3 regions of the Tardiphaga sp. vice154 genome follow, and region 3 is predicted to be linked to each of the others. Evidence: predicted binding sites of a transcription regulator. Region 3 holds the regulator's gene; each other region holds the start of a gene.
The links. Region 3 encodes PhoB, which activates phosphate uptake and scavenging genes when phosphate is short. Its sites were predicted from a motif close to TGTCATNNANCTGTCAT; they were not measured.

Region 1 (10,078 bases), 1.0 Mb from region 3:
GGTGATGTTCTTGACGACGCCGTCAATGACCTGACCCTCTTCGAGGTTCTGGACCAGTTCCTGGCGCTGTTCGGCGCGGGTCTCTTCGAGAACCGTGCGGCGCGACACGACGATGTTGCCGCGGCGGCGATCCATCTTGAGGATCTGGAACGGCTGCGAGTTGTTCATCAGCGGAGCAACGTCGCGGATCGGGCGGATGTCGACCTGCGAACGCGGCAGGAAGGCGACTGCGCCATCCAGATCGACGGTGAAGCCACCCTTGACCTGGTTGAAGATGACGCCGTGAACCTTCTCGTTGTTGTTGAAGGCCTTCTCGAGCTTGCCCCAGCTCTCTTCGCGGCGCGCCTTGTCGCGCGACAGCACGGCTTCGCCCAGTGCGTTTTCGATCCGGTCGAGGAATACTTCGACCTCGTCGCCAACCTTGAGTTCGTTTTCGCGGCCGGGCACGGCGAATTCACGCAGCGCCACGCGGCCTTCCGTCTTCAGGCCGACGTCGATGACGGCCATGTCCTTTTCAATCGCGACGACAATGCCCTTGATGACGGAGCTTTCCTGCAGGTTGCCACCTGCGAAGGACTCGTCGAGCATCGCGGCGAAATCGTCGCGTGAAGGATTGTAAGTATCGGTCGAAGCCATTTGTTCTCCAGGTGCGGGTATGCCGGCAGTCGGGTGAAGGGGCGCCTCAAACGCGTAGTGTCGGGGGTCCGCAACCCCTAACGACCGCCCTGCGGGAAATCACAGGAACGGGCCGGCAGCATGACTGCACGCATGAGACGTTGATGATCCGGTGCCAAGGCAGTCGGCTCGAGGCCGACGTTCAAGACCAGGAGCGGGCTTTCCTCCAATGACGGCAACGGTTTAGTCTGATAATTCAAACCCGTTGCCGGCCCGCTCGGACGGCCTCGACAATGTCGATGGCGGCCCGGACGCCGCCTTCTATATCCAAATTGGAGTTATCCAGCAAGTATGCATCTGCGTCACGGTCAGCGCGGCGGGAACAAGAGGAGGCAGATGAATATTCTCCACTCGTCAGCGTCCACGCTGATGCTCTTGAACTGGGTAGCCGCATTTCGAGCTGAAGCCACGAGGCTCTTGCAATCGGAGACCCGGAAAGTCGCTATTGGGTCGTAATCAGCGTCATGACGCTTTTGCTGAAGCTCCACAACTGCTCTGGCATAATCCTTCAATTCGGCACTGAATCCCATGGCAGGGATAAACGGCCGGTATTTTCCAGGCGGCTGATCAAGCGCTTTACACAGTTCGCGGAGGTCCTTGTGGTCAATACTGCGACTGACAAGCGACCATTCGCGATGATTCCTACGGCTCTTACTTACGATAAAATCGCTAGCCGCGATGGTCGCACTATGAAAAAGGCCGTAATAGGCAGCCGAGACCGCGCGCCGGAGGTCGACTTGTTGTCCGCCGGCTTCGGCAATTAGTCGGTCTGCCTGATCGAAAAGTTGCCACGGATTAATAATCGCCATGATCTGAGGTCGCCGAAACTTCCGCAGAAAGTTCTGCTGGCGTCGCATAGTCGAGGATCGGAAACCGGGTCTCCCCGGCGGCCTGCAAGCCATTCATCAACTGTGACAATATATCAAGCGGCACCTTATTACGGAGTTTTCGAGCACTTTCGTCGCTTATGACGATGCTGACCTTGACGATGGGATCTCCGGTCCAGTCCAGCGAATCCCGGGCAGAAACCGACACGACGCTCCCCGGTGCCGTATTGGCATCGACGATCTCCCGGGTGAGGCGTTCAATCTGCGCGTGTTCTGCCATGGGATAAAGATTACGCCCTCAACTCCGAAGTTCAAGCCTTGATCCGGCCCGCCCGGACGGCTTCGACAATGTCGATGGCGGCCTGGACACCGCCTTCGATGTCCAAATTGGAGTTATCCAGCAAGTATGCATCTGCGGCTGGCTTCAAGGGCGCGGTGACGCGGTTCTGGTCGCGTTCGTCGCGGCGCAGGATGTCGGCCAGCACGGCGGCCTCGTCGGCCACCTCGCCGCGCGCCTTGGCCTCCAGCGTCCGGCGCCGGGCCCGCACGACGGGATCGGCAACGACGAAGATTTTGACGTCGGCATCCGGGCAGATCACCGTGCCGATGTCGCGACCGTCCAGCACGGCGCCCGGCGGATCCTCGGTGAAGCGACGCTGGAAGCTCAAGAGCGCCTCGCGGACCCGCGGAAAGGCCGACACCACCGAGGCGGCGTCGCCGATCTGCTGGGTTTTGAGCGCCGGATTGCCGAATTTCTCGGGATCGAGCTCCAGCGCGGTGGCGACCGCCATTTCCTCGTTCGTCAGGTCGATGCCGGAATCCAGCAACGCAAAGGCAACGGCGCGGTAGATCACGCCGGTATCGAGATGACGGTAGCCGTAATGCCGGGCCAGACGCTTGCCCAGCGTGCCTTTTCCGGATGCGGCCGGTCCGTCGATGGCGATAATCATGCGCTTGGAGCTACTCGTCTACGTTCGGTTCGGCGCGGCTTAGCACCCGGAATGCCAAATATCCACGCCGGATCGGCCTATGCGAACTCCGCGCCGAGCCGCTGCATCATCGGGATGAAATCCGGGAAACTGGTGGCGATGAAGGTGGTGTCGTCGATGGTCACCGGCTGTTCCGACGCCAGGCCCATCACCAACGCCGACATCGCGATGCGGTGGTCCATATGGGTGGCGACGAGGCCGCCGCCGGACACGCTTCCGGTGCCGTGGACGATCAGGTCGTCGCCCACGATTTCAACATTCACGCCGTTGACGCGCAGCATCGAAGCCGTCGCCTCCAGCCGGTCGGATTCCTTGACGCGCAATTCCTGCAGCCCGCGCATGACGGTGGTGCCCTGCGCGAACGACGCCGCCACTGCCAGCACCAGATATTCGTCGATCATCGAGGGCGCGCGCTCGGGCGGTACTTCGACGCCAACAAGCTTCGACGCCCGGATACGGAACGCGGCCATCGGCTCGCCGGCGTCGCCACGGATGTCGCTTTCCTCAATGGAGGCACCCATCTCGCGCAAGGTCGTGAACAGCCCGGTGCGCAGCGGATTGGTCATCACGTCGGTCAGCACGATGTCGGATCCCGGCACGATCAACGCGGCAACGATCGGGAACGCGGCCGAGGACGGATCGGCCGGCACCACGACATCGGCGCCGCGCAGCTCCGGCTGGCCGGTCAGCGTGATCTTGCGGCCGTGAACGCCTTCCTTCTCGGAGACGATCTGCGCGCCAAAATGCTTCAGCATCAGTTCGGTATGGTCGCGGCTGGCTTCGGCCTCGATCACGGTGGTCGTGCCGGGGGCGGACAGCCCCGCCAGCAGCACCGCTGACTTGATCTGGGCGGAGGCGACTGGGGTGCGGTAGACGATCGGCAGCGGGTCGCGCGCGCCCTGCAGCGTCAGCGGCAGCCGGCCACCATCCTGGCTGGCGGTGACGCGGGCGCCCATCAATTCCAGCGGATCGACGATGCGGCGCATCGGGCGGCTGCGCAACGACGCATCGCCATCGAACGTCGCCTCGATCGGGCAGCCGGCGACCGCGCCCATCACCAGCCGGCAGCCGGTGCCGGAATTGCCGAAATCCAGCGGCTGCTGCGGCGCCTTGAAGCCGCCGACGCCGACGCCGCGCACGGTCCAGGCGAATTCGCCGGTGCGTTCGACCTGCGCGCCCAGCGCCTGCATCGCTTTTGCGGTATTGAGGACGTCCTCGCCCTCCAGGAGGCCGGTGATGCGGGTCTGACCCACCGCGAGCGCGCCAAGAATCAGGGCGCGGTGCGAAATCGACTTGTCGCCGGGCACGCGCTCGCGACCCTCGAGCGCAGCGCTCTTGTGCGCCGAGAGCGGCGTGGGCACGGTCGCGGGGGTGTCGGAAGCGGCGTCTGAATGAGTCAAGATTGTGTTCCTTTGCGCGGCAGGCTCGTACCATATGGCCGGCACCGCGTCACGCCACGCGCAGAGAGCTATTGACAGCAGCGTGGCAACTAGCCAAGTGAAGCACCGTTTTTCAAAAAAATCCCTAGGATTCACACGTGGCCAAATCCGATCTCGGAACCAAGCGCATTTGCCCCACGACGGGTAAAAAATTCTACGACCTCGGCAAGACCCCGGTGATTTCGCCCTATACGGGCGAAGTGGTGCCGATTGCGCCGATCCCGCCGCCGCGCACCCGCGCCGACGCCGCCTCGCGCGCCGCAGCCGCTTCGGCTGCCGCTTCCGCGGCCGAACAGCCGGAAGTGGCGGATGCCGAGGACGAATTGGTTCCGCTCGAGGAAGCCGACGCCGAGGAAGGCACCGGCAAGAAGGCCGCCGTGCTGGAATCCGAGGACGATATCGACGCCGATGACACCATCGACGACGATGAGGACGATGATTCGACCTTCATCGCCGATGAAGAAGATGGTGATGACGACGTCACCGACATCATTGGTGACGTTTCCGGCGACGAAGAGACTTGAGCTTCGCCACGAACTGTGTTTTGAGATGCACCGCGCGCTAACGACCAGTCAGCGCGCGGTTCGTACGGCCCCGGAAATCGATTTGAGTTTTTCGGATAGGTCGGACTACCAGGTTAAGGGGCCATAGCTCAGCTGGGAGAGCGCTTGCATGGCATGCAAGAGGTCGGCGGTTCGATCCCGCCTGGCTCCACCATCCTTCGCTCGCTTCGCGAGCTTCGGCTCGGCAAGCCACGCCAGACTATCGGGGCGAAGCGAGCGAAGGATGTCACGCCGTAGCCCGAAGGGCGTAGGCGGACCGCCGATGCTCAACTAAATTTTACTCAGCTTGTAACGGTCGCTCATCATGGATCCGCAAGGCCATGAAATATGTCTACATCCTTGAAAGCCTTGATACCGAACATTTCTACATCGGCATCGCCGATGATCTCCGCGCGCGGCTTGTGAAACATAACGCAGGCGAAGTGACACACACGTCGAAATATCGACCGTGGCGAATCAAAACCTACATTGCCTTCAGCGATGAAAAGCAGGCCTTCGCTTTCGAAAGATATTTGAAGTCTGGCTCCGGCCGGGCCTTCGCGAAAAAACGCCTCTAACGCCTGAGCCGCGCCCTACTCCCCCAGCGCCGCATTCAGCCTGTCCCGCAGCGCGACCAGCTCATTCTTCATCGATACCAGCTCATCCACCGAACACGCCGAGGCCGCCAGCACGCCGTGCGGCACCGCTCTCGCCTTTTCGCGCAGATCATGCCCCCGCGGCGTCAGCGCGATCAGCATCTGGCGCTCGTCCGCAGCACTGCGGGTGCGGCGAATCAACCCGGCCACTTCGAGGCGCTTCAACAGCGGCGTCAGCGTGCCCGAATCGAGAAACAGTCGCTCGCCGATCGCTTTCACCGGAACGTCGTCGCGCTCCCACAGCACCAGCATCACCAGATATTGCGGATAGGTCAGGCCAAGCCTGTCCAGCAACGGCTTGTAGATCCGATTGAAGGCATGCGCGGTGGAGTACACCGCGAAGCAGATCTGGTTCTCGAGCTTGAGCGGCGAATACGCCGCATGCTTCCGTGGCATCGCACACCTTTCGGACCTGACCGGTCGGTCAGGATGCCATGTGGGGCCTTCCGGCCTCACAATCAATTGAGCGCAATCGAATTGTCCGACCCTCATTTTTTATTGTGCACAATCTAATTGGACGCCATATAGACGACATCGCTTCACGCAGGAGAGCAGTCATGTCCGTCAACGTCCTCTACAAGACCAGTGCCAAGGCTACCGGCGGCCGCGACGGCCATGCCGCGACCCTCGACGGCACGCTCGACGTCAAGCTCACCACCCCGAAGGAGCTCGGCGGTGCGGGTGGCGAGGGCAACAATCCGGAGCAGCTGTTCGCGGCGGGTTACGCGGCCTGCTTCATCGGTGCGATGAAATTCGTGGCGTCGCAGGGCGGCCCGAAGGTGCCGTCCGATGTTGCGGTGACGGCAACGGTGGGAATCGGCCCGCGCTCGGAAGGCGGTTTCGGACTCGACGTCGAACTCGCGGTGTCGCTGCCGGGCCTGGCCCGGGACGAGGCCGAAACGCTGGTGGAGAAGGCGCACCAGATCTGTCCGTATTCCAATGCGACCCGCGGCAATATCGACGTCCGCTCGGCGATCGTCTGATCGAACGCCGATGCCCGCCTGCCAGCCTGTGGCGGGCGGGCATCGGCCAGCCACGCTGGCTGCCTCGGGACAACACCCGAAATCGCATGGCGGCCAGCGTTTGCGAAGACGCGGTTTGGATGGTTTATGGGTCGCACGACCAACAACAAAATCATCAGAAACGCCTCATGATCCCCAATATTGCTCCCGGCGCCATCGCCGGACTGCGCGTGATCGACCTGTCGCGCGTGCTCGGTGGCCCCTACTGCACGCAGATCCTCGCCGACCACGGCGCCGACGTCGTCAAGGTCGAGCCGCCCGCCGGCGACGAAACCCGCGACTGGGGACCTCCCTTCCATGAGGACGACGCCGCCTATTTCATCGGCGCGAATCGCAACAAGCGCTCGATCGGCCTCGACCTCGCCTCGGAAGCCGGCCGCGTCGTGTTGATGCGGATGCTCGAAGACGCCGACGTGATGATCGAGAACTTCAAGCCGGGCACGCTCGACAAATGGGGCATCGGCAATGATGTGCTGCGCGCAAAATTTCCGAAACTGATCCATTGCCGGATTTCCGGCTTCGGCGGCGACGGCCCGCATGGCGGCCATCCCGGCTATGACGCCGTGATCCAGTCGATGGTCGGCCTGATGGCCGCCACCGGCACGGCGGACAGCGGCCCGACCCGGATTGGCGTCGCCCTCGTCGATATGTCGACCGGGCTGTATGCCTGCGTCGGCATTCTGATGGCGCTGGCGGAGCGCGCCAGATCCGGCCTTGGCCAGTTCGTGGAAGCGACTTTGTACGAAACGGGTCTCGCGATCATGCACCCGCACACCGCCAACTACTTCATGAATGGCGGCAAGCCGCCGGCGCGCACCGGGAACGAGCATCCCAACCTGTATCCCTATGCCGTGTTCGCGGCGCGCGATGGCGACATCTTCGTCGGCGTCGGCAATGACGCGACCTATCGCAAGCTGTGCAAGGAGCTCGGCAAGCCCGAGCTTGGCACCGACACGCGCTTTGCCCGCAACCGCGACCGCGTCGTCAACCGCGACGAATTGCGCGCCGAGCTGGAAGCGATCCTCACGCAGGAAGACGGCGAACCGCTATGCCGCCGCCTGCTCGCCGCCGGCCTGCCCGCAGGCCCGGTGCAGTCGATCGACAAGGCGCTCGCCAACCCACACACGATTGCGCGCGGCGATATCATCGAGAAGGACTGGTACAAGGGCGTCGCTTCACCGGTGCGCTTCGACCGCACCCCGGCAAGCCTGCGCCACGTCCCGCCGAAGTTCAGCGAGCATGCCACCGAGGTGCTCGAGGAGTTCGGCTATTCGGCGGAAGAGATCGGCGATCTCGTCGCCCGGGGCACGGTCAGCGGCCCGGAGCGCAAGCGCTAGCGCTAGCAGCAAGGTCAGGGATGCGGTCCCATCCCGGACCTCACTAAACTTCCAGCTGCCATGATCCGCGCTTTCGCGCGGGCGTCGGCTCGACTATACCGTCATCCCAATGTCATCCCGCGCTGTTACCGGCGCAGCAACGATGATGACGGCCACCGGGAGACCTTGGAATGAACCGACCACTGCGCCTTGCCACCCTGCTCGCCTCGACCCTCGTGCTCGCGTCGCCGGCCTATGCGGTGACCGAGATCCAGTGGTGGCACGCGATGACCGGCGGCAACAACGACATCGTCAACAAGCTCGCGGCCGACTTCAACGCCAGCCAGTCCGACTACAAGGTGGTCACGACCTTCAAGGGCGCCTATCCCGACACGATGAACGCCGGCATCGCTGCGTTCCGTGCCGGCACCGCACCGCACATCCTGCAGGTCTTCGAGGTCGGCACCGCAACCATGATGAGCGCCAAGGGCGCCGTCAAGCCGGTGTACCAGTTGATGAAGGACGCGGGCGAGCCGTTCGACGCCAACAATTATCTACCCGCCATCACCGGCTATTACTCGACCTCCAAGGGCGAGATGCTGTCGTTCCCGTTCAACTCGTCCTCGATGGTGATGTGGGTCAATCTCGACGCGCTGAAGAAGGCGAACATCGCGGAAATCCCGAAGACCTGGCCGGAAGTTTTCGAGGACGCCAAGAAGCTCAAGGCCGCCGGCTATGCGACCTGCGGCTTTTCCAATGCTTGGGCGACGTGGGCGCACATCGAACAGTTCTCCGCGTGGCACAACGTGCCGATCGGCACCAAGGCCAACGGGCTGGACGGCTTCGATACCGAGCTCAAGTTCAACGCGCCGCTCCAGGTCAAGCATCTGCAGACGCTGATCGAACTGCAGAAGGACAAGACCTACGATTATTCCGGCCGCGCCAATGCCAGCGAGAGCCGGTTCGGCTCCGGCGAGTGCCCGCTATTCCTGACATCGTCGGGCTATTATGCGACCGCCAAGGGCACCGCGAAGTTCGCCTTCACCTCGGCGCCGATGCCGTATTACCCGGACGTGGCCGGCGCGCCGCAGAACTCGATCATTGGCGGCGCCTCGCTGTGGGTGATGGGCGGCAAGAAGCCGGACGAATACAAGGGCATCGCCAAGTTTTTCACGTTCCTGTCCGACACCGACCGCCAAGCCAAACTGCACCAGGAATCCGGCTACCTGCCGATCACCAAGGCAGCGTACGAAAAGACCAAGGCCGACGGTTTTTATGAAAAGAATCCGATCCTGCAGACGCCGTTGAAGGAGCTCACCAACAAGGAGCCGACCGAAAACTCGCGCGGCCTGCGCTTCGGCAACATGGTGCAGCTACGCGACATCTGGGCGGAGGAGATGGAATCCGCTTTGGGCGGGCAGAAGACTGCGCAGCAGGCGCTCGACACCGCGGTCTCGCGCGGCAACGCGATGTTGCGAACGTTCGAGAAGACGGTGAAGTAACATGATCGTCGTAGCGCATCATGGCGAGGCACGGCAGACATGTTCCCTCCCCCTTGCGGGGGAGGGGGCAGAACGCCCCTGCCGTGAGGCGCGATAACAAGCGATGGAAAAGTCCGCCGTCTTCAAAGGCAGGTTGCTGCCCTATCTGCTGCTGGTGCCGCAGCTGGTCATCACGGCTGTTTTTTTCTACTGGCCCGCGCTGCAGGCCGTCTGGCAATCCTTCCTGCGCGAGGACGCCTTCGGCCTGAACTCGGAATTCATCGGGTTAGAGAACTATCAGGCGCTGTTCACGCAGCCTGAATACTACAAGGCGATGTTGACGACGCTGGTGTTCTCGTCGCTGGTGGCCGGGCTGTCGCTGGCGATCGCTTTGCTGTTCGCGACCCAGGCCGACAAGAATCTGAAGGCAGCGCCCGCATTCAAGATGCTGATGCTGTGGCCCTACGCGGTGGCGCCGGCGGTGGCCGGCGTGCTGTGGCTGTTCATCTTCCATCCCACGCTCGGCACCATGGCGCGGCCGCTGCGCCTGATGGGCTTCAACTGGAATCCGCTACTCAACGGCAACCATGCGATGACGCTGGTCGTGATGGCCGCCGTGTGGAAGCAGATCGCCTATAACTTCCTGTTCTTCCTTGCAGGGTTGCAATCGATCCCGCGCAGCGTGCTGGAGGCCGGCGCCATCGATGGCGCCGGGCCGCTGCGGCGGTTCTGGACCATCACCTTCCCGCTGCTGTCGCCGACCACGTTCTTCCTGCTGGTGGTGAACGTCGTCTACGTGTTCTTCGACACATTCGGCATCATCGACGCCGTGACGGGCGGCGGCCCGGCCGGCTCGACGACGACGATGGTCTACAAGGTCTATGCCGACGGCCGGCTCGGCGGCGATCTCGGCAGTTCGGCGGCGCAATCCGTCGTGCTGATGGTCATCGTGATCGCGCTGACGGCGATCCAGTTCCGCTATGTCGAGCGCAAGGTGCAGTACTGATGGTCGAGCACCGCCGCTGGAACGACATTCTGGCCTACGCGATCCTGATCTTCGGCGTGTTCATCGTCGTGTTTCCGGTCTATGTCGCAATCATCGCCTCGACCCATGATGCGGCCACGGTGGTC
Region 2 (10,078 bases), 1.6 Mb from region 3:
GCCCTTATCCTTGGCGACGCCCTTTTCGGCCGTGGCGGCGCGGTCGCGCGGGCTGGCGCGCATGCCCCGTTGCTGCATCACGATGCGGCGGTAGTCGTTGAGGTCGCCGTCGAAATTGGTGACGGTCTTGTCGGCGACGATCCACAACTGGTCGGCGCATGCCTCGATCAGATAGCGATCATGCGAGACCATGATGACGGCGCCGGGATATTCGTTGATCGCTTCGGCGAGTGCCGCGCGGCTGTCGATATCGAGATGGTTGGTCGGCTCGTCCAGAATGATCATGTTGGGGCCGAAGAAGGTCGCGAGCCCGAGCAGCAGGCGCGCCTTCTCGCCGCCGGACAGGCTGCTGACTTTCGTGTCGCCCGCCTTGCCGGAGAATCCGATCGTGCCGACCCGCGCGCGCACCTTGCTCTCATGCGCCTCCGGCATCAGCTTGCGGACGTGGTCGTAGGGCGAGGCGTCCATCACCAGCTCGTCGAGCTGATGCTGCGCAAAGTAGGCGATCGAGAGCTTCTCGGCGCGCGTGATCTCGCCGGAGAACGGCTTGAGCTTGTTGGCGAGCAGCTTCACCAGCGTGGATTTACCGTTGCCGTTGGAGCCGAGCAAAGCGATGCGATCCGTCGTGTCGATGCGCAGCGTGACGCGGTTGAGCACGGGATGCGCGGGGTCGTAGCCGACCGAGACGTTGTCGACCGCGAGGATCGGCGGCGACAGGATCTTTTCCGGCGCCGGAAACACGATCTCGCGGACGTCCTGGTTGACCAGCGCCGAGATCGGCTTCATCCGCTCCAGCATTTTCACGCGGCTCTGTGCCTGACGGGCCTTGGAGGCGGTCGCCTTGAAGCGGTCGACGAACGACTGCAGCCGGGCGCGCTCGGCCTCCTGGCGCTTGACGTTCTTGGCGTCGAGCATTTCCTTGTTGGCGCGGAATTCCTCGTAGGCCGAGTAGGTGCCGCGATAATGCACCAGCTTGCCGCGGTCGAGATGCAGGATCTGGTCGACCGAGGTGTCGAGCAGGTCGCGGTCATGCGAGATGACGATGACGGTACGCGGGTAGTTGGCGAGATGGTCCTCAAGCCACAGCGTGCCTTCGAGATCGAGATAGTTGGTTGGCTCGTCGAGCAGCAACAGGTCCGGTGCCGAGAACAGCGTTGCCGCCAGCGCCACGCGCATCCGCCAGCCGCCGGAGAATTCCGAGCAGGAGCGCTCCTGATCCGCAGTGGAGAAGCCGAGGCCGCTGAGGATGGCCGCGGCGCGCGATGGCGCGGAATGGGCGTCGATGTCGACGAGGCGGGTCTGGATTTCGGCGATCCGGTGCGGATCGGTGGCGGTATCGGCTTCCTTGAGCAGCGCGGCGCGCTCCAGATCGGCCTTCAGCACCACCGAGATCAGGCTCGGCGGGCCGTCCGGGGCTTCCTGGGCAAGGCTGCCGATGGTCCAGCGTGGCGGAATCGAAATGCTGCCGGTTTCCAGCGGCAGGTCGCCGCGAATGGCATGGAACAGGGTCGACTTGCCGACGCCGTTGCGGCCCACGAAACCGACCCGGGATCCGGGCGTAATCTGCGCCGACCCCTCGTCAATGAGCAGGCGGCCGGCGATCCGGATCGAAATGTCTGTGATTGAAAGCATGCGGGGTTGTCACCGCTGCAGCGCACAAAGGCAAGATGATTGTGCCCGAGAGGCCTCGGATCGCAACAAAACGGCATCAACGCGCCGGTGGGGCATTCTCGTCGTCCTGACGCTGCATTTGGTCAATCAGGTCCTGCAGGTGCAAGGGTAATTGGCTGTTCTCGGTGCTCAGGTTGCGACGCAGCCGCTCGCCAATCGCCGTACAGATCGAGGCGCTGGTCAGGCGGTCGATCGACTCCTCTGCGGTATTGATTCGCTTTTGCATCAGTCGTCCACTTCATGCTCGTGGCAGTTGAATTACCAAGTTAAGTCCGGTATCCGACAATTGTTTCCTGTTTTCTCGATTGCAGCGCATTTGAGTCAAAAAACCATGAAGGCCTTCTGCCTTTCATAGCCGGGATGGTATCGCTCGGCCTCCGGTCGGATCGCTTGCCGTATCGACGGCGCGTCGATATAAGCCCGGCCATCATCCCACGGCAGTTTTCAAGGATAAAATCATGGCGATCGAGCGTACCTTTTCGATTCTGAAGCCCGACGCGACCGAGCGTAACCTGACCGGGGCGATCAACGCCATCATCGAAAAGGCCGGTCTGCGCATCGTCGCCCAGAAGCGCATCCTGATGACCCGCAAGCAGGCCGAGACCTTCTACGCCGTGCACAGCGCGCGTCCGTTCTTCGGCGAGCTGGTCGATTTCATGATCTCCGGCCCGGTGGTCGTGCAGGTCCTGGAAGGCGAGAACGCCGTGCTCAAGCACCGCGACGTGATGGGCGCCACCGACCCGTCGAAGGCCGCCGAAGGCACCATCCGCAAGGCGCACGCCAAGTCGATCGGCGAGAACTCGGTGCACGGGTCGGACGCTGTGGAAACCGCGGCGATCGAGATCGCCCAGTTTTTCTCCGGCAACGAGATCGTCGGCTAACGCCGATTCCGGCTGCGGCGCGAAATCGCGCCGCAGCCGACACTATCCGATGGCCGGTACAGGCCGGAAAATAATCATAAAGGGGGGCGTGCTGTGGACTGGTTGCTGAATATTTTTGATCCAGAGACGATCAAATCGGTTTTTGTTCAGTTCCAGGTCGAAATGCAGCAGCCCGCGTTCTGGCTCGCCGTCAGCAAGATCATCTGGATCAACGTTCTGTTGTCCGGCGACAATGCGCTGGTGATCGCGCTGGCCTGCCGCGGGCTGGCCCCGAAGCAGCGGATGTGGGGCATGATCCTCGGCGCCGCTGCGGCTGTCATCCTGCGCATCATCTTCACCGGCATCGTCGCCACCTTGATGGAACTGCCGTATCTGAAGCTGATCGGCGGCCTCGCGCTGATCGTCATCGCGGCCAAGCTGCTGGTGCCGGAGAAGCAGGAGGACGACGGCGTTCACGCCGCTTCGAATCTGTGGGCGGCCGTGCAGATCGTGGTCGTGGCCGACATCGTCATGAGCCTCGACAACGTCATCGCGGTGGCTGCCGCCGCCAATGGCAGCGTGCCGCTCCTGATCCTCGGCCTCGCCATCAGCGTGCCGCTGATCGTCGCCGGTGCGGCGCTGATCATGGCGTTGCTGACCCGGCTGCCGGTGCTGGTCTGGCTCGGCGCGGCCTTGCTCGGTTGGGTCGCAGGCGAAGTGATCGCCTCCGATCCCGCGGTGATGCCGTGGGTGCATCATATCTTCAACGGTTCGGTCGGGGCGGGGCTCGACAGCGTAATGACCGCGATCGGCCTGACGACCCGCTTCACGTCGGGCGGCCATGGCGGCGAGATCGCCTGCGGCCTGCTCGGCGTGCTCATCGTGCTGGGCGTCGGCACGCTGTGGCGCCGCCGCCGGATCAACGAAGTGGTCAGCCACGCGGCGTAAGCGCTTAAGGCACTCGTGTAGGGTGGGCAAAGGCGCACATGCGCCGTGCCCACCCTCGCGGGCGGTGGGCACGCCGCGCCGCGCGTTGCGCGCCGCGGCTTTGCCTACCCTACTGATCAGGCTTTCTTCTTAGCGCTCTTCTTTGCCGGCTTTTTGGCGGGCGCGGCCGTCTTGGCCGGGGCCTTGGCGACCGGCGCCTTCTTTGCCGCCACCGCCTTGGCGATCGGCGCGTCCATCGCCAGGCGCATCGCGCGCGCGTAGCTGTCGGCGGCATTGTCGGCAGACGTCATCAGGCGCTTCGCAGCGAACATGCCGTGCTCCAGCGCGTCCTTGGCCAGTTGCTTGAAGCGTTCTTTCTTCCCGGGATCGGTGGCCTTCGCGGCCAGCGCTGCGAAATGGTCGCGGCGCTTCTTGGCGGCAGCGAGCACCGTCTTGTTCTGCTGTTTGGCAATCTGCCGGATGACGACATCCAGATCGGCGTCCGCCATGGTTTGGTTCCTTGCTAGGTGAGAGTCGGTGAAATCAGGTCGTCGCCGGTAGAGGCTCCGGCCCGCACGCGGCAGATATCGCCGTCGATGCGGATGGCGTCGGTCGCCAGCAGCCGCAGCGCCTGCGGGTAGATCTTGTGCTCGATGCCGAGTACGCGCGCGGCCAGCGTGTCGGCCGTGTCGTCATCGGCGACGCTGACGGCGCCCTGCATCACGATCGGGCCGGCATCGGTTTCCGGTATCACGAAATGCACGGTGGCGCCGGAGATCCTGACGCCGGCGCGCAGCGCCTGGCCATGCGGGTCGAGGCCGGGGAAGGAGGGCAGCAGCGACGGGTGGATGTTGAGCATCCGGCCGTACCAGCGTTGCACGAAATCCGCGGTGAACAGCCGCATGAAGCCGCCGAGGCAGATCAACTCGATCCGGTGGTCGTCGAGCGCTTTCTGCAGAACGGTCTCGAAGCCGGCGCGATCGCGGCCAAACGGCTTGCTCTCGATCACCAGCGTTTCGACGCCGGCTTGCGCGGCCGCAGCCAGGCCGGGGGCGTCGACCCTGTTGGAGATTACCAGCGCAATTTCGGCGGGGAAGCCGTTGGCCCGGGCAGCCTCGATCAGCGCGGTCATGTTGGAGCCGCGGCCGGAAATCAGAATGGCGACGCGGCGCATGTCAGCTCACTGCGTCAGTTCGAGATGGCCGTCATAGACCACGCGCTCGTCGCCATCAGCGGCGATCACCTCGCCAAGCACGCTGACCGTCTCGCCGCCCTCGCGGAGAGTTTCCAGCACCTGCGGGACGGCGTCGGGTTTGACGATGGCAATCATGCCGACGCCGCAGTTGAAGGTGCGCAGCAGTTCGAGTTCGGCAATGTTGCCCTCGGCCGCCAGCCATTTGAACACCGGCAGCACCGTCAGAGCGGTGAGGTCGATGCGGACGCCGAGGTCCTTCGGCAGCACGCGTGGGATGTTGTCGGTAAAGCCGCCGCCGGTGATGTGCGCGAAGCCCTTGACGCCGCCGGTCTCGCGCACCGCGCGCAGGCAGGATTTGACGTATAGCCGGGTCGGGGTCAGCAAGGCTGCGCCGAGCGTCATGAAGGGCAGGAACGGCGCCTGATCCGTCCAGGCCAGCCCGGTCTTCTCGACGATCTTGCGCACCAGCGAAAAGCCGTTGGAGTGCACGCCGGAGGAGGCCATGCCGATCACGACGTCGCCGGCCTCGATATCCCGGGTCGGGAGCAGGGTGCCGCGCTCGGCGGCGCCGACGGCAAAGCCGGCGAGGTCGTAGTCGCCATCCTTGTAGAGGCCGGGCATCTCGGCGGTCTCGCCGCCGATCAGCGCACAGCCGGATTCGCGGCAACCCTCGGCGACCCCGGCGACGATCATGGCCGCGGCTTCCGGGTCGAGCTTGCCGCAGGCGAAGTAGTCGAGGAAGAACAGCGGCTCGGCGCCCTGCACGACGAGGTCGTTGACCGACATCGCGACGAGGTCGACGCCGATGCCCTGGTGGTAGCCGGACTCGATGGCGATCTTGACCTTGGTACCAACGCCGTCGGTCGCCGCCACCAGCACCGGATCCGTGAATCCGGCGGCCTTGAGGTCGAACAATCCGCCGAAACCGCCGATCTCGGCATCCGCGCCGGCGCGCGCCGTGGCGCGCACCATCGGCTTGATCAGATCGACCAGCCGGTTGCCGGCATCGATGTCGACGCCCGCATCCGCATAGGTGAGGCCTTTTTTCGGGTCGGTCATGGCCGGTTTCCTGGCGTTAAGCAAAGCGACGTATTTTCGGCTGGTTACGTCGGATTCCAGTCGCGCGCAATGCTCGCAAGCCACAGCGGTATGGACTATGTACACATTCAGCCGGCCAGGGCATCGATCGCCCGGATTGCAGCCCGACCGACCAGGAAGCAACTGTTGAGTATCCCCAACATCATCACCCTCGGACGCATCCTGCTGGTGCCGGTCATCGTATGGGCGATCGCCTCCGGCCAGATGGAGATCGCCTTCGCGCTGTTCGTGGTGGCGGGGATTTCGGACGCCGTCGATGGCTTTCTTGCCAAGCGGTTCAACATGGCCAGCGAACTGGGAGCGCTGCTCGACCCCCTGGCCGACAAGGCGCTGCTGGTGTCGATCTACGTCGCGCTCGGCATCTGGGGGGCGGTGCCACGCTGGATCGTGATTCTGGTGGTGTCGCGCGACATCATGATCGTCAGTGCGGTGCTGGTATCCTGGCTGTTCGGCAAGCCGATGCCGATGCGGCCGCTGATGGTCTCCAAACTCAACACGGTCGCCCAGGTGGCGTTCGCTGCATTGATTCTGGCGTCCCTCGGATTTAGGTTCGAATCGTCACCTTACGATTTGATTTTAATGGGTTTTGTGACATTTTTGACGCTCTTGTCTGTGTCGTTTTATCTCGTTGAGTGGATGCGTCACATGAGCTCGATCGAGCCTGCTCGTCCCGGTACGGAGTGACGGCGTGGCCTCCCGAATCCCCCCTCGTCAGCTGGCTTTCGCGTTGCCCCATGCCGAAAGCCTGTCGCGCGACAACTTCCTCGAAGGCCCGGCCAATGCCGAGGCGCTGGGTCTGGTCGAGCGCTGGCCGGACTGGCCGAACCGCGTGATGCTGCTGGTCGGGCCGGAGGGCTCTGGCAAGAGCCATCTGGCGGCGATTTGGGCGGAGACATCCGGCGCTCGCTCGACCACGGCGCATGCGCTCACCGCCGCCAATGTGCCCGCCGCGCTGGCGACCGGCGCGCTGGTGGTCGAGGACCTCAACGCCGGATCGTTCGACGAACGCGCGCTGTTTCATCTGCTGAACCTGGCGCGCGAGGACGAGGCCTACGTGCTGATTACCGCGCGGATCGCGCCGGCCGCGCTGCCGATCGAATTGCGCGACCTGCGCTCGCGGTTGCGGGCCGTGCCGGTCGTGCAGCTCACGGCGCCGGACGACCAGCTGTTTCGCGCGCTGATCGTCAAATTCTGTGCCGACCGCCAGATGAGCATCGATGAAACCGTGGTCAGCTTCCTCGCCAGCCGGATCGAACGCTCTTTTGCCGCGGCGCGGCAGGCCGTGGAAATGCTCGATACCGAGGCGTTGCGCTTGGGGCGTCCGGTGACGCGCGCTCTGGCCGCGGAATTGCTGCGCGGCGCGTGACGGTGGGCCGACAAGCGCGGGTCGGTGCGACCAATGGCGCAGCTTGACGGGGCGCCTGACAGGGTCATCCTGTCATCCCGCTGTCACACGGCTCACAGATGGTTTGCAGCAGATCGCCCGCCCTGCGTCATTGTCTGAACTAGATGGATCGTTACCTTATGGAATCCGAACAAGACATTGTTATTGAAGAAAGAAATGGCGTTGTCGAACCGGCCTCCATGGTCGCCTCCGGGCCCGAGCGTTTCATCAATCGCGAACTGTCCTGGCTGCATTTCAACCGCCGCGTCCTCGAAGAATCGGTCAATCCCGGACACCCGGCACTCGAGCGGGTGCGCTTTCTCTCGATCTCGGCCAATAATCTCGACGAGTTCTTCATGGTCCGCGTCGCCGGCCTGAAGGCGCAGGTTCGTGAGGGCATCACCGAACGCAGCCCGGACGGGCTGACGCCGTCGGAACAATTGGTGCTGATCAACGACGCGGTGTCCAAGCTCGGGCAGGACCAGCAGGCGATCTGGCGCGATCAGCGCAGCATGCTGGCCGATGTCGGCATCGTGCTGCTCGACGGCAAGGATGCCTCCAAATCGGAGCGCGCCTGGATCGAGGACCACTTCCTCCACAATATCTTTCCGCTGCTAACGCCGCTGGCGATCGACCCCGCGCATCCGTTCCCGTTCATCCCCAGCCTCGGCTTCACCATCGCGCTGCAATTGGCGCGGGTGTCCGATGGGCGGCCGATGAACGCGCTGATCCGCATGCCCGGCAAGATCGACCGCTTTATCCGTCTGCCGAATACCGGCAAGGACGGCGCGGTCCGGCTGATGGCGCTGGAGCAGGCGACCGGCCTGTTCATCGGGCGGCTATTCCCGGGCTACGTGGTCAAGGGCATGGGCGCGTTCCGCATCATTCGCGACAGCGAACTGGAAGTGGAAGAAGAGGCCGAGGATCTGGTGCGACTGTTCGAGTCGGCGCTGAAGCGGCGCCGGCGAGGGTCGGTGATCCGGCTCGAGATCGAGGCGACCATGCCGGCCGAATTGCGCGGATTCGTGCAGCGCGCACTGGCCACGTCCGACGACGAGATCATTCTGGTCGACGGCGTGCTGGCCATGAACGAGCTGTCGCAATTGACCCGGCTCGACCGGCCCGACCTCGAATTCGTGCCCTATGTGCCGCGCCATCCGGAGCGGGTGCGCGACCATGGCGGCGACATTTTCGCCGCGATCCGGAAAAAGGACCTCGTTGTCCACCATCCCTATGAATCATTCGACGTTGTCGTCCAGTTTCTGCAGCAGGCGGCGCGCGATCCCGACGTGGTGGCGATCAAGCAGACGCTCTACCGCACCTCGAACAACTCGCCGATCGTGCGAACCCTGGTTGAGGCCGCCGAGGCCGGCAAGTCGGTCACCGCCCTGGTCGAACTGCGGGCGCGGTTCGACGAGGAGGCCAATATCCGCTGGGCGCGCGACCTCGAACGCGCCGGCGTCCAGGTGGTCTATGGGTTCCTCGAACTGAAGACTCATGCCAAATTGTCGATGGTGGTGCGCCGCGAGGGCGGCACGCTCGCAACTTACGTGCATACCGGCACCGGCAACTACCATCCGGTGACGGCGCGGATCTATACCGATCTGTCGTATTTCACCTCCGACCCCGTGATCGGCCGCGATGCCGCCCGCGTCTTCAATTACATCACCGGTTACGCCGAACCTTCCGACATCGAGAAGATGGCGGTGTCGCCGCTGACGCTGCGCAAGCGGATGATCGAGCACATCCGCGGCGAGGCGGCGTTTTCGCGCGCCGGCAAGCCCGGCATGATCTGGCTGAAAATGAACTCGCTGGTCGATCCCGACATCATCGACGCATTGTATGAGGCCTCGAATGCCGGCGTGCAGATCGAATTAATCGTGCGCGGTATCTGCTGCCTGCGGCCCGGCGTGCCCGGCCTGTCGGAGAACATCCGCGTCAAGTCGATCATCGGCCGCTTCCTCGAACACGGCCGCGTCTACTGCTTCGGCATGGGCTTCGGCCTGCCGAGCCCGAAGGCCGCGCTTTACATCTCGTCGGCCGACATGATGCCGCGCAATCTCGACCGTCGTGTCGAGGTGTTGTGCCCGCTGCAGAACCCGACGGTGCATCAGCAGGTGCTCGAACAGATCATGGTGGCGAACCTCAAGGACACCGAACAGAGCTGGCAATTGTTGCCCGACGGGTCGTCAACGCGTATGAAGGCGGCGAAGGGCGAGGAGCCATTCAACCTGCATAATTACTTCATGACGAATCCGAGTCTGTCCGGCCGTGGTAAATCTCTCAAGGAATCGTCACCGAAGCGGCTTACACGGCGGTCGGAGAAGCAGGCCTCGTCATAAGGATTGCACCACGTGGTAGCGCGTCCCAAACAACGCGCTGCCAGCGTCGCAGTGATCGACATCGGCTCCAATTCCGTGCGTCTCGTCGTCTACGAGACGCTGACCCGCAGCCTTGTCACGATCTTCAACGAAAAGGCGCTGTGCGGCCTCGGCAGCGAGGTGCAATCCACCGGCCTTTTGGCGCCTGGCGCGGTGACCAAGGCTCTGGCGGCGCTGAAGCGCTTTCGGGCGCTGTGCCGGATCATGAGGGTCGGCCGCGTTCATGCGATCGCCACCGCGGCGGCGCGTGACGCCAGGAACGGCGCGGATTTCATTGCCGCAGCGGAGAAGATCTGCGGCTGCAGCATCGAGATCCTGTCAGGTCCGCGGGAAGCCAAGCTCTCCGCGCTTGGCGTGATTTCCGGCGTACACAGGCCGGATGGGCTGGTCGGCGATCTCGGCGGCGGCTCGCTCGAACTGATTGACGTCAAGGGCAGCCGCGTCCGCCAGGGCGTGACGCTGCCGCTCGGCAGTCTGGCGCTGCAGGATGCCTCGCAGAAATCGCCGAAGAAGGCCGAGAGGATCGTCAAGACCGCTCTGGTCGGCGTGCCGCAGCTCGGTG
Region 3 (10,078 bases):
CTGCCGGTATAGAGCGTGAGCTGGTCGAGCCGGTGATCGAAGGTGGCCACCACGCCGCGGCCTTCCAGCGGCGACATGCATTGCCGGGAGGTCGAGATCTCGCGCGTCACCTTGATCGGCGCGTCCAGCGCGCCTGCGATATCGATCTCGAAAAAGCTTTCGAGAAAGATATTGTCGCCCCAATGCTCATGCACGAGCGGCGAGCCCGGCTCGCGCGCTTGCAACATGTTGTGCACAGCGGGCAGTTCCTCGAGATCGAGCGTCACGGAGGCAGCGATATCCTCGGCCTCGGCGCGCGTCGGCGCCACGCACATGGCGATGAGCTCGCCTACCTGGCGGATCTTGCCGGTGGCGAGGATCGGCTGCTCCGAAATCTTGAAGCCGGGCAGTCCTGTAATGGCGCGGATCGGTTTGACGCCGTCGAGATCCGCTGCGGTGAACACCACGTCGCGATAGCGCTCCGGCACATGGATGGCGCGGATCCGGGCATGCGCCACCGGACTGCGCACGAAGGCGACATCCTGCAATCCAGCAAGGCGAATATCGGCAACGAACTGTCCGCGGCCGCGCATCAGGCGATCATCTTCCTTGCGCAGCACGCGCGCGCCGACGCCCTGCCCTTCGGCAGGCGCATCCGACAGAGGTTTGCGCATATCACTCATAGGTAGACCCTGCTCTCTCATGGGCACCGCTTACGCGGCGACCGCCTCGGGCAGGATCGACGCCACCGCATCATGGCGCACGCCGGCGCGCAGGCAGAACAGCGGCTGCATCAGCCCGTCCGCCACCACTTCGGTATTCTCGTTGTCACGCAGGATGTAGCGGCCCGGCTTGGTCGTGATCACCGAGACGTCGGCATCCACGCCGACCTTCAAGGAGCCGACCGTGTCCGACAAGCCGATCATCTTCGCCGGATTGGACGTCACCATCGGCACCACCTGCTCCAGCGTCAGGCCGAGCGCCATCATCGAGCTCATCGCCTGCACCAGGCTGAACTTGGCCTGACCTGCAAAGGGATGGTTCTCCTCGTCTTCGTGCTCGTCCGGTGTGCCGGCCGGCGCGGGGACATGGGTGTTGTAGCCATGGATGTCGGCGCCGAGCGTGTTCGGCACGATGCCGGCGGCGATCGCCTTCTTCGCCAGGCGGTAGGAGAAGTGGCTGCCGTGGCCGACGTCGATCTTGAGGCCGCGATCGATCGCAGCCCTAATCACCGGATGCACCTCGCCCTCACGATTGACGAAACCGCCGGGATGCCGCGTGAAGGGATGCGCCAGCACGTCGCCTTCCTTGAGCAGAGGGATCACGCGCTCCAGGATGGTGTCGACGTCCTCGCCATTGGTGCCGCTTTCCGGCAGGCCCCAGAGCTGGCCGAAATGCACATAGACCGGCAGTTCGGTCTGCTTGCCGATTTCCGCCGCCATTTCCAGCACGCGAATGCCCCAGCGCGCAAAGCCGCCGATTTCGGCATGCGCCTTGATACCGCGCACCAGATCGCGATTAGCCAAAGCGGATTTCACGGTGGCGTCGATATCGACGCCGTCCGGGCTGTACAGATTGGGATAGAAATGGCCCTCGAGCCCGCCGACCAGATAGGCCGACAGGAAGGCATAGACGCGCGATTTGGCGGGCTCGGCAATGAAGTGACGAAAGCCCGGCAATGTCATGCAGGACGGACCGCCCTGATCGATCAGCGTGGTGACGCCCGATTGCACGCCCACCATGTCGGGATTCATGCCGAAACGCCCCGAGACATATTGATAGACATGCGCGTGGGTGTCGATCAGGCCCGGCAGCACCAGCTGGCCGGTGACGTCGACCACTTCCTTCGCGCTGGTCGGCAAGATGTCGGACTGCACGGCCGCGATCTTGCCATTGCGGATGGCGACATCCTTCAGGCCGTCGATGCCCGAGGCCGGATCGATGACGCGGCCGCCGCGCAACAGCAAATCAAAAGTGGCGGTGACGGACATGACGGTCTCCTCTTACTTAACGGCAGGCTCTGCAGGTCTGCTTCAAATGCGAAGCATACTTCGTATTTTACAAAAGCAAAGACCATGCCATAAGAAACCGATGCTGCGTTTGCGAAGCCGAACGATCAGGAGAGCATGTTGCCATCAGCCAAACCGCCAAGCGACCGGATTGCGCCCAAACCCGCGCACCGCCCCTGGCCGCTGCAACAAAGGCCCGGATTTCTGATCCGCCGGTTGCATCAGATCCACGTCGCGCTGTTTCAGCAGGCCTGCGCCAGCTTCGACGTGACGCCGCTGCAATACAGCCTGCTGTCGGCGCTTGCAGGGCGCGGCGCGGCAGACCAGACTACTTTGGCTGCAGATATTGCTCAGGATCGCACCACCACGACGGGCGCACTGAAGCGACTGGCCGCGCGCGGGCTCGTGGAACGCACGATCGACGGCAATGACCGACGCGCCCAACTGTGCCGGCTGACGCCATCGGGCGCCGCCCTGCTCGCCCGCCTGGAAACGCCGGCGCGCGACGCCCATCGCGCCACGCTCGGCCGGCTAAGCAGGAAGGAACAGGCCGTCTTCATCGCGATGATGCAGCGAATAGTCGCAGAGCAAGCGACTGACGGCAGCGACGGGACGAGCGACCACTGAACTCTGCAACGCTCGCTTGGACCGATTCGACGCAAGGCGTGGCTACAAGATGGGCAGCTTGCTTGGCAAACAGCACACAGTTCGATGCACGCTCGGCGTGTTGAACCGATCGCTCATTTCCTGATCAGACGCATGCGCTACTCTGGTACAGTTCTTGCTGATCGCTTTCGCCGGTAGTTTTCATCAGCGGGGGCGAGCATGACGAATTCCGAGTTGCGGGCCGACATTCACAGCATCGAACCCATTCCCGACGCCGACCGGGATTCCACCGGACCGCAGCAAATGTGGATCTGGGCCGGCGCCAACATCGCGCCGGTGAACTGGGCGCTCGGCGCGCTCGGCATTATTCTCAAGCTCGGCCTGCTGGAAACGATCGCCGTGATCGTGATCGGCAACCTGATCGGCTGCGCAATCTTCGGCGCCTTCACGGTGATGGGCCACAAGACCGGCGTCAACCAGATGGTATTGAGCCGTGCCGCCTTCGGCCGTCGCGGCGCCTATCTGCCGAGCCTGCTGATGTTCCTGATGACGCTGGGCTGGATCGGGGTCAACACCTACTTCCCCGCCAAGATCTCGATGGCCATCCTCGCCCAGTTCGGCATCAGTGACACCTGGACCGCGAACTTCCTCGTCATCACCCTCGTGATGGTGCTGCAGGTGATGATCGGCATCTATGGCTTCTATGCCATCCGTACCTTCGAGAAGTACACCGTGCCGGCGACCGTGGCGATCATGGTGCTGATGAGCATCCTGGCCTGGAGCCAGGCCGGCGTCGTCAATTGGGGCCTCAAGACGTCGCTGGAGCCCGGCGCGCATCTGGCGATGCTGACGCTGCTGATGACCGCCGTCGGCGTCGGCTGGGGAATCTCGTGGGTGACCTGGGCCTCGGACTATTCGCGCTTCGTGCCGCGCACCATCTCCTCGAGACAGGTCTTCTGGTACAGCTACATCGGCATGTTCGTGCCCTCGGTGTGGCTCGCTGTCCTCGGCGCTACCATCGCGTCGGTAACGCTGGATGCCGATCCGGCCAAGATGGTCAGCGCGGTGTTCGGCGGCGTTGCCGCGCTGCTGGTGCTCTTGATGGTTCTGCATGGGCCGATCGCCAGCAACATCCTCAACGTCTATTCGGCGGCGCTGGCGGCGTTGAGCATGGGCCTCAAACTGTCGCGCACGGCGCTGGCGCTGATCGTCGGTGTCGCCGGCTATGCGGTGACGATCTACTTCATCTCTGCGCCGTCTTTCGCCAAGGCGTTCGACAACTGGCTGATCAGCCTGTTGATGTGGATGAGCCCCTATGCCGGCGTGATCCTCGCGGACTTCTTCGTGAAGCGGAAGGGCGTGATCGACGTCGCCGAACTCTACAAGTCTCCGCAGACGAGCGCCTATGGCGATATCAATTGGAGCGGAATGATCGCCTTCGGCGTCGGCTTGGTCGCCGCATGGCTGTTTCAGGACGGGCTGGTGCCGGCGCTGCAGGGACCGATCTCGATCAACCTGCTGGGCGGCGCCGATTTGAGCTGGCTGGCCGGGATTCTGGTGGCGGGCGGTGTTTATCTTGCGATGGACAAGTACGCTGCCACGGCGCCGGCGATCGCGAGCCCGGCGGAGTAAACACCTCCCGCACCACCTTTTTACGAAAACGACGTTCGGTCTCTAGCCCAGCCGCGACGCACGGTTACCTCTCCCCGCCGGGGAGAGGTAACCGAGGGTCGCGGCTAGAATTTGATGTGGGATGGCAAGCAAGCGAGCGCTAAGAACTCTGCTCGCTCAGCTTGCCTGTTCGGCGCTGATGCTGGCGAAGCGGTCGTCCAGCGCGTAGCCGGCGCCGCGCACGGTGCGGATCGGATCCTGCTCGCCGCGCGGGTTGAGGATCTTGCGCAGACGGCCGATATGCACGTCGACGGTGCGCTCGTCGATATAGATATCGCGGCCCCACACGCTGTCGAGCAGTTGCTCGCGGCTGAACACCCGGCCGGGATGTTCGAGGAAGAATTCGAGCAGGCGATATTCGGTCGGGCCGAGATCGATCGGCCGGCCGGAACGAACGACGCGGCGCTTGTCGCGGTCGAGCTCTATGTCGCCGAACGACAGCACGGTCGCCAGCCGCTCCGGCGCGGCACGGCGCAACAGGCCCTTCACGCGGGCCAGCAGCTCCGGCACCGAGAACGGCTTGACGATGTAATCGTCGGCGCCGGTGGCCAGGCCTCGGACGCGTTCGCTTTCCTCGCCGCGCGCCGTCAGCATGATGATCGGCAGCGACTTGGTCTCCGGACGCGCGCGCAGCCGGCGGCACAATTCGATGCCCGACAGGCCCGGCAGCATCCAGTCCAGCACCACCAGATCCGGCACCCGCTCTTTCAAGCGGGTGTCGGCGTCGTCGCCGCGGGCGACGGTCTCGACCTCGTAGCCTTCGGCGTCGAGGTTGTAGCGCAGCAGCGTGGTCAGCGCTTCTTCGTCTTCGACCACCAGAATGCGCGCGTTCATGGGCTTGTCTCTCTCGTTAAACCGGGGCGTTGGCGAAATTGGTCATATCGCCCTTCGGGCGCTTGTCCAGGATCGCTTCGCCCTCAATCATGTAGAATACGGTTTCGGCGATGTTGGTGGCATGATCGCCGATCCGCTCGATGTTTTTGGCGCAGAACATCAGATGGATGCAGAACGAGATGTTGCGCGGATCTTCCATCATGTAGGTCAGCAGTTCGCGGAACAGCGAGGTGCAGATCGCGTCGATCTCCTCGTCGCCCTTCCACACCGCCATCGCCGCCGGCAGATCATGCGCGGCGTAGGCATCGAGCACGGCCTTGACCTGCGAGCGCACCAGATCAGTCATGTGTTCGAGGCCGCGGATCAGCTTCAGCGGATGGAAGTCGCTGTCCAACGCATTGACGCGCTTGCCGATGTTCTTGGCGAGATCGCCGATCCGCTCCAGATCGGTGGCAACCCGCATCGCGCCAACGATCTCGCGCAGATCCACCGCCATCGGCTGACGCCGGGCAATGGTGAGCACGGCACGCTCTTCGATGACGCGCTGCAGTTGGTCGATTTCCTGGTCGGCGGCGGCCACCTTCATTCCCAGCGGAATGTCGCGACGCACCAAGGCGTCGACGGAATCGGTGATCTGCCGCTCCGCGAGACCACCCATTTCAGCGACCAGCCGGGTCAATTCCTGCAGGTCGCCGTCGAAGGCCTTGGTCGTGTGTTCGAAAGCCATATCAATCCCTCCCGCGTTCAACGCGTCAGCCGAACCGGCCGGTGATGTAATCCTGGGTACGGCGATCTGTCGGCGAGGTGAAGATCTTGTTGGTCGGGCCGAATTCGATCAACTCGCCGAGATACATGAAGGCGGTGCTGTCAGAAACGCGCGCCGCCTGCTGCATGTTGTGGGTGACGATGGCAATGGTGTAGTCGTTCTTCAACTCGTCGATCAATTCCTCGATCTTGGCGGTCGAGATCGGATCCAGCGCCGAGCACGGCTCGTCGAACAGGATCACCTCGGGCCTGACCGCAATGGTGCGCGCGATGCACAGGCGTTGCTGCTGGCCGCCCGACAGGCTGAGACCGGAGGCGTTCAGCTTGTCCTTGACCTCGTTCCACAGAGCGCCGCCGCGCAGCGCCTTCTCGACGCGGCCATCCATCTCCGACTTCGAGATCTTCTCGTAGAGACGCACGCCGAAGGCGATGTTTTCGTAGATGGTCATCGGGAACGGCGTCGGCTTCTGGAACACCATGCCGACGCGGGCGCGCAGCAGGTTGAGATCCAGCTTCGGATCGAGCACGTTCTGGCTGTCGAGCATAACCTGACCCTCGGCACGCTGGCCGGGATAGAGGTCGTACATGCGGTTGAAGATGCGCAGCAGCGTGGACTTGCCGCAGCCCGACGGGCCGATGAAGGCGGTGACGCGGTTGGCGACCAGCGTCAGGTTGATGTGCTTCAGCGCGTGATGGTCGCCGTAATAGAAATTCAGGTCGCGGACGCTGACCTTGGAGCGCTCCTCGCCCATCGCCACCTGCGGCGGCAGGGAAACCGAGGATACGCCGGAAGATACGGATAGTTCACTCATTTCGCTGTCCTCTCGGCGCCGAGAATGCGCGCGCCAATGTTAAGGGCAAGTACGGCCAGGGTTATGATCAGAGCGCCGCTCCAGGCCAGCTGCTTCCAGTACTCGTAGGGGCTTTGAACGAAATTGTTGATGGTCACCGGCAGGTTGGCCATGGTCCTGGTGAGATCCAGGCTGAAGAACTGGTTGCTCAGCGCGGTGAACAGCAAGGGCGCAGTTTCGCCGGCGACGCGGGCCGTCGCCAGCAGAACGCCGGTGATGAGGCCGGCGCGGGCGGCGCGGTAGGCGATCCGCTTGATCACCAGCGAACGCGGCAGGCCGAGCGCCGAGGCCGCTTCGCGCAGCGGATTGGGCACCAGGCCGAGCATGTCCTCGGTGGTCCGGACCACCACAGGGATCACGATCACGGCCAATGCCAATGAACCGGCGAAGGCCGAGAAACCGCCCATCGGCACCACCACCGCGCCATAGACGAAAAGGCCGATGATGATTGAGGGCGCCGACAGCAGGATGTCGTTGATGAAGCGGATCACATCGGTGAGCCGGTCGTTCTTGCCGTATTCGGCCAAATAGGTGCCGGCGAACAGGCCGAGCGGCGCGCCGATGCCGACGCCGATCGCCGTCATGATGATCGAGCCGACGATGGCGTTGAGCAGGCCACCTTCGGCGGAGCCCGGCGGCGGCGTGTTCTGCGTGAACAACTGCACGCTGAGGCCGGCGAGGCCGTTGCTGAACAGCGTGAACAGGATCAGCGCCAGCCAGGAGACGCCGAAGATGGCGGCGCCGAAGCACAGCGCACGGATCAGCATGTCGAAACGGCGGCGGGAAGCGTAAATCGGGTTCATGACATCACCTGAAGCATGATGGCCTTATCCGAAAACCGGTATCCACTTTTCGGGGCCATGCTAGTTACCCGCCTTCTTTTCGAGACGCATCAGCATCAGCCGCGCGCCCGACAGCACGAAGAATGTCAGCACGAACAGCAGCAGGCCGAGCAGGATCAATGCGGACTGGTGCAGGCCATCGCTTTCCGCGAACTCGCTGGCGATCGCTGCCGAGATAGTGGTGCCCGGCCCGAATAGCGACCCGGAAATCCGGAACGAGTTGCCGATGATGAAGGTCACCGCCATCGTCTCGCCGAGCGCGCGGCCGAGCGCCAGCATGATGCCGCCGATCACGCCTACCTTGGTGTAGGGGATGACGACATTGCGCACGACTTCCCAGGTGGTGCAGCCGACGCCATAGGCGGCTTCCTTCAGTACCGGCGGCACCGTCTTGAACACGTCGACCGAGATCGAGGTGATGAAGGGCAACACCATGATGGCGAGGATCAGCGCCGCGTTGAACAGGCTGAGATAAGAGGGCGGGCCGGCGAAGATGGTGCCGAGAACCGGCACGCCTTCAAAAGTGGCGATCATGAACGGCTGCACATGATCGGCCAGATACGGCCCGAGCACGAAGAAGCCCCACATGCCGTAGATGATCGAGGGAATGCCGGCGAGCAGTTCGATTGCCATGCCAATCGGCCGGCGCAGCCACTGCGGGCACAGCTCGGTGAGGAAAATCGCGATGCCGAGGCCGACCGGAATGGCGATCGCCATGGCGATCACCGAGGTCACCAACGTGCCGTAGATCGGGCCGAGCGCACCCAGCACCGGCGGATCGTTGGCCGGCGCCCAGCGCTGCGTCCACAGGAACGCCAAGCCGTATTCCTTCATCGCCGGCCAGGCGCCCGCGATCAGCGAGAGAATGATGCCGCCGAGAAGCAGCAGGACGGACATCGCGCACAGGCGCGTGATCCAGTAAAATGCCTGATCACCGAACTTGAAGGCGCTCAGCGCCTTCGCACGATCATACGGTCCGGCAGCTTCCATCGACGAGCTCTGTACGGCCATATCTGCCACGCCAGTCCCCTGTTTTTACTGTACTGGATGCACGGGCGCATCGTTGAGAAATTCGAGCTGCGCTGATGCCGCGCTGCGGTCGTCGTTATGGTGAGCCACCAGTCCCGCGGCCCCCCCTTGCGGGGGAGGGTGGCGCGAAGCGCCGGGAGAGGGCGAGCCGCAAGCGCCGTCGCCCGGCGCCCCCCTCTCCCTGCCCCTCCCCAAAGAGGGGGGAGGGTACACTACTGCCAGCTTGTGATCGCTCAGCTCTTGATGTCAGCCGACCAGGTCTTTTCGATCAGCTTGACGACCGGCTCCGGCATCGGAATGTAGTCGAGTTCCTCGGCCATCTTGTCGCCCTTCTCGAAGGCCCAGGTGAAGAACTTGATGGCTTCGGCGGAGGCTGCCTTGTCGGCTGGAACCTTGTGCATCAGGATGAAGGTTGCGGCGGTGATCGGCCAGGAGGCGTCGCCCGGCTGGTCGGTCAGGATCACGTAATAGCCGGGAGCCTTGGCCCAATCGGCGTTGGACGCGGCGGCCTGGAACGAGGCGACGGTCGGCTGCACGGTCTTGCCGGCCTTGTTGATCATGCCGGCATAGGTCAGCTTGTTCTGCTTGGCGTAAGCGTATTCGACGTAACCGATCGCGTTCTTGGTCTGGCTGATGTTGCCGGCAACGCCTTCGTTACCCTTGGCGCCGACGCCAACCGGCCATTCGACGGCGGTGCCCATGCCGACCTTGGTCTTCCAGTCCGGGCTCGCCTTGGCGAGATAATCGGTGAAGTTGAAGGTGGTGCCCGAACCGTCCGAACGGCGGACCACGGTGATGGCGGCCGAGGGCAGTTTCAGCTTGGGGTTCAGCTTGACGATCGCGGCGTCGTCCCACTTGGTGACCTTGCCGAGATAGATGTCGGCCAGCAGTTCGCCGGACAGAACCAGTTCGCCGGAAGCGATGCCTTCAAGGTTCACGACGGGAACGATCGCGCCCATCACCATCGGCCACTGCACGAGTCCGTCTTTTTCGAGCTGCTCAGCCTTGAGCGGCGCGTCGGTGGCGCCGAAGGTCACGGTCTTGGCCTGGATCTGCTTGATGCCTGCGCCGGAGCCGATCGACTGGTAATTCAGGCCATTGCCGGTCTCTTTCTTGTAGGCGTCAGCCCACTTCGAATAGACCGGGAAGGGGAAGGTCGCGCCCGCACCGGTGATGTCGGCAGCGAATGCCGAGGTCGAAGCGGCCATCAGGCCGACTGCGACGATTGCCTTGAGGAATTTCATGGGTGATCTCCGTTGGGTCAAGGGCGCCCGTCCCGGAGCCCTGTGCCGCCTCTTTACGAGCCTGCTGTGGAGCTAATATTGCAATTGGATGACGTTCATGTGACACGGCATTTCATCAATGATTTCAATGATAAAACCCGTTTCCCCGGAGCTGTGCGAGCGATATTTGGCCGGTTATGGAAGGTTCGATCGTAGACGGGGGTACCAGACGATACCGCGGACTTAGCGCCGCATTAACGAATTGCTAA

Region 1: ugpB (sn-glycerol-3-phosphate ABC transporter substrate-binding protein UgpB) is a predicted target of PhoB. The motif match lies at 7,587-7,603, and genes of this name have one in related genera.
Region 2: FIU28_RS13300 (RNA degradosome polyphosphate kinase) is a predicted target of PhoB. The motif match lies at 7,188-7,204, and genes of this name have one in related genera.

Annotation. Positions count from the first base shown of each region.
Region 1 covers NZ_CP041399.1:203,871-213,948, forward strand. Annotated here, with positions in the region: gene rpsA (30S ribosomal protein S1) at 1-636, opposite strand, end outside; partial or broken gene FIU28_RS00860 (cytidylate kinase) at 872-973, opposite strand; gene FIU28_RS26240 (hypothetical protein) at 984-1,484, opposite strand; gene FIU28_RS00865 (hypothetical protein) at 1,471-1,782, opposite strand; gene cmk ((d)CMP kinase) at 1,814-2,452, opposite strand; gene aroA (3-phosphoshikimate 1-carboxyvinyltransferase) at 2,530-3,891, opposite strand; gene FIU28_RS00880 (TIGR02300 family protein) at 4,029-4,454, shown strand; tRNA gene FIU28_RS00885 (tRNA-Ala) at 4,572-4,647, shown strand; gene FIU28_RS00890 (GIY-YIG nuclease family protein) at 4,814-5,050, shown strand; gene FIU28_RS00895 (MarR family winged helix-turn-helix transcriptional regulator) at 5,066-5,524, opposite strand; gene FIU28_RS00900 (organic hydroperoxide resistance protein) at 5,686-6,111, shown strand; gene FIU28_RS00905 (CaiB/BaiF CoA transferase family protein) at 6,279-7,487, shown strand; gene ugpB (sn-glycerol-3-phosphate ABC transporter substrate-binding protein UgpB) at 7,658-8,968, shown strand; gene ugpA (sn-glycerol-3-phosphate ABC transporter permease UgpA) at 9,072-9,953, shown strand; gene ugpE (sn-glycerol-3-phosphate ABC transporter permease UgpE) at 9,953-10,078, shown strand, end outside.
Region 2 covers NZ_CP041399.1:2,834,226-2,844,303, forward strand. Annotated here, with positions in the region: gene FIU28_RS13255 (ABC-F family ATP-binding cassette domain-containing protein) at 1-1,632, opposite strand, end outside; gene FIU28_RS13260 (hypothetical protein) at 1,709-1,897, opposite strand; gene ndk (nucleoside-diphosphate kinase) at 2,130-2,552, shown strand; gene FIU28_RS13270 (TerC family protein) at 2,646-3,479, shown strand; gene FIU28_RS13275 (hypothetical protein) at 3,596-3,967, opposite strand; gene purN (phosphoribosylglycinamide formyltransferase) at 3,982-4,632, opposite strand; gene purM (phosphoribosylformylglycinamidine cyclo-ligase) at 4,639-5,712, opposite strand; gene FIU28_RS13290 (CDP-alcohol phosphatidyltransferase family protein) at 5,878-6,435, shown strand; gene FIU28_RS13295 (DnaA ATPase domain-containing protein) at 6,440-7,117, shown strand; gene FIU28_RS13300 (RNA degradosome polyphosphate kinase) at 7,276-9,477, shown strand; gene ppx (exopolyphosphatase) at 9,490-10,078, shown strand, end outside.
Region 3 covers NZ_CP041399.1:1,217,251-1,227,328, reverse strand. Annotated here, with positions in the region: gene FIU28_RS05750 (xanthine dehydrogenase family protein molybdopterin-binding subunit) at 1-662, opposite strand, end outside; gene FIU28_RS05745 (amidohydrolase/deacetylase family metallohydrolase) at 693-1,970, opposite strand; gene FIU28_RS05740 (MarR family winged helix-turn-helix transcriptional regulator) at 2,106-2,615, shown strand; gene FIU28_RS05735 (cytosine permease) at 2,814-4,226, shown strand; gene phoB (phosphate regulon transcriptional regulator PhoB) at 4,383-5,099, opposite strand; gene phoU (phosphate signaling complex protein PhoU) at 5,116-5,826, opposite strand; gene pstB (phosphate ABC transporter ATP-binding protein PstB) at 5,852-6,676, opposite strand; gene pstA (phosphate ABC transporter permease PstA) at 6,673-7,518, opposite strand; gene pstC (phosphate ABC transporter permease subunit PstC) at 7,579-8,577, opposite strand; gene pstS (phosphate ABC transporter substrate-binding protein PstS) at 8,820-9,830, opposite strand.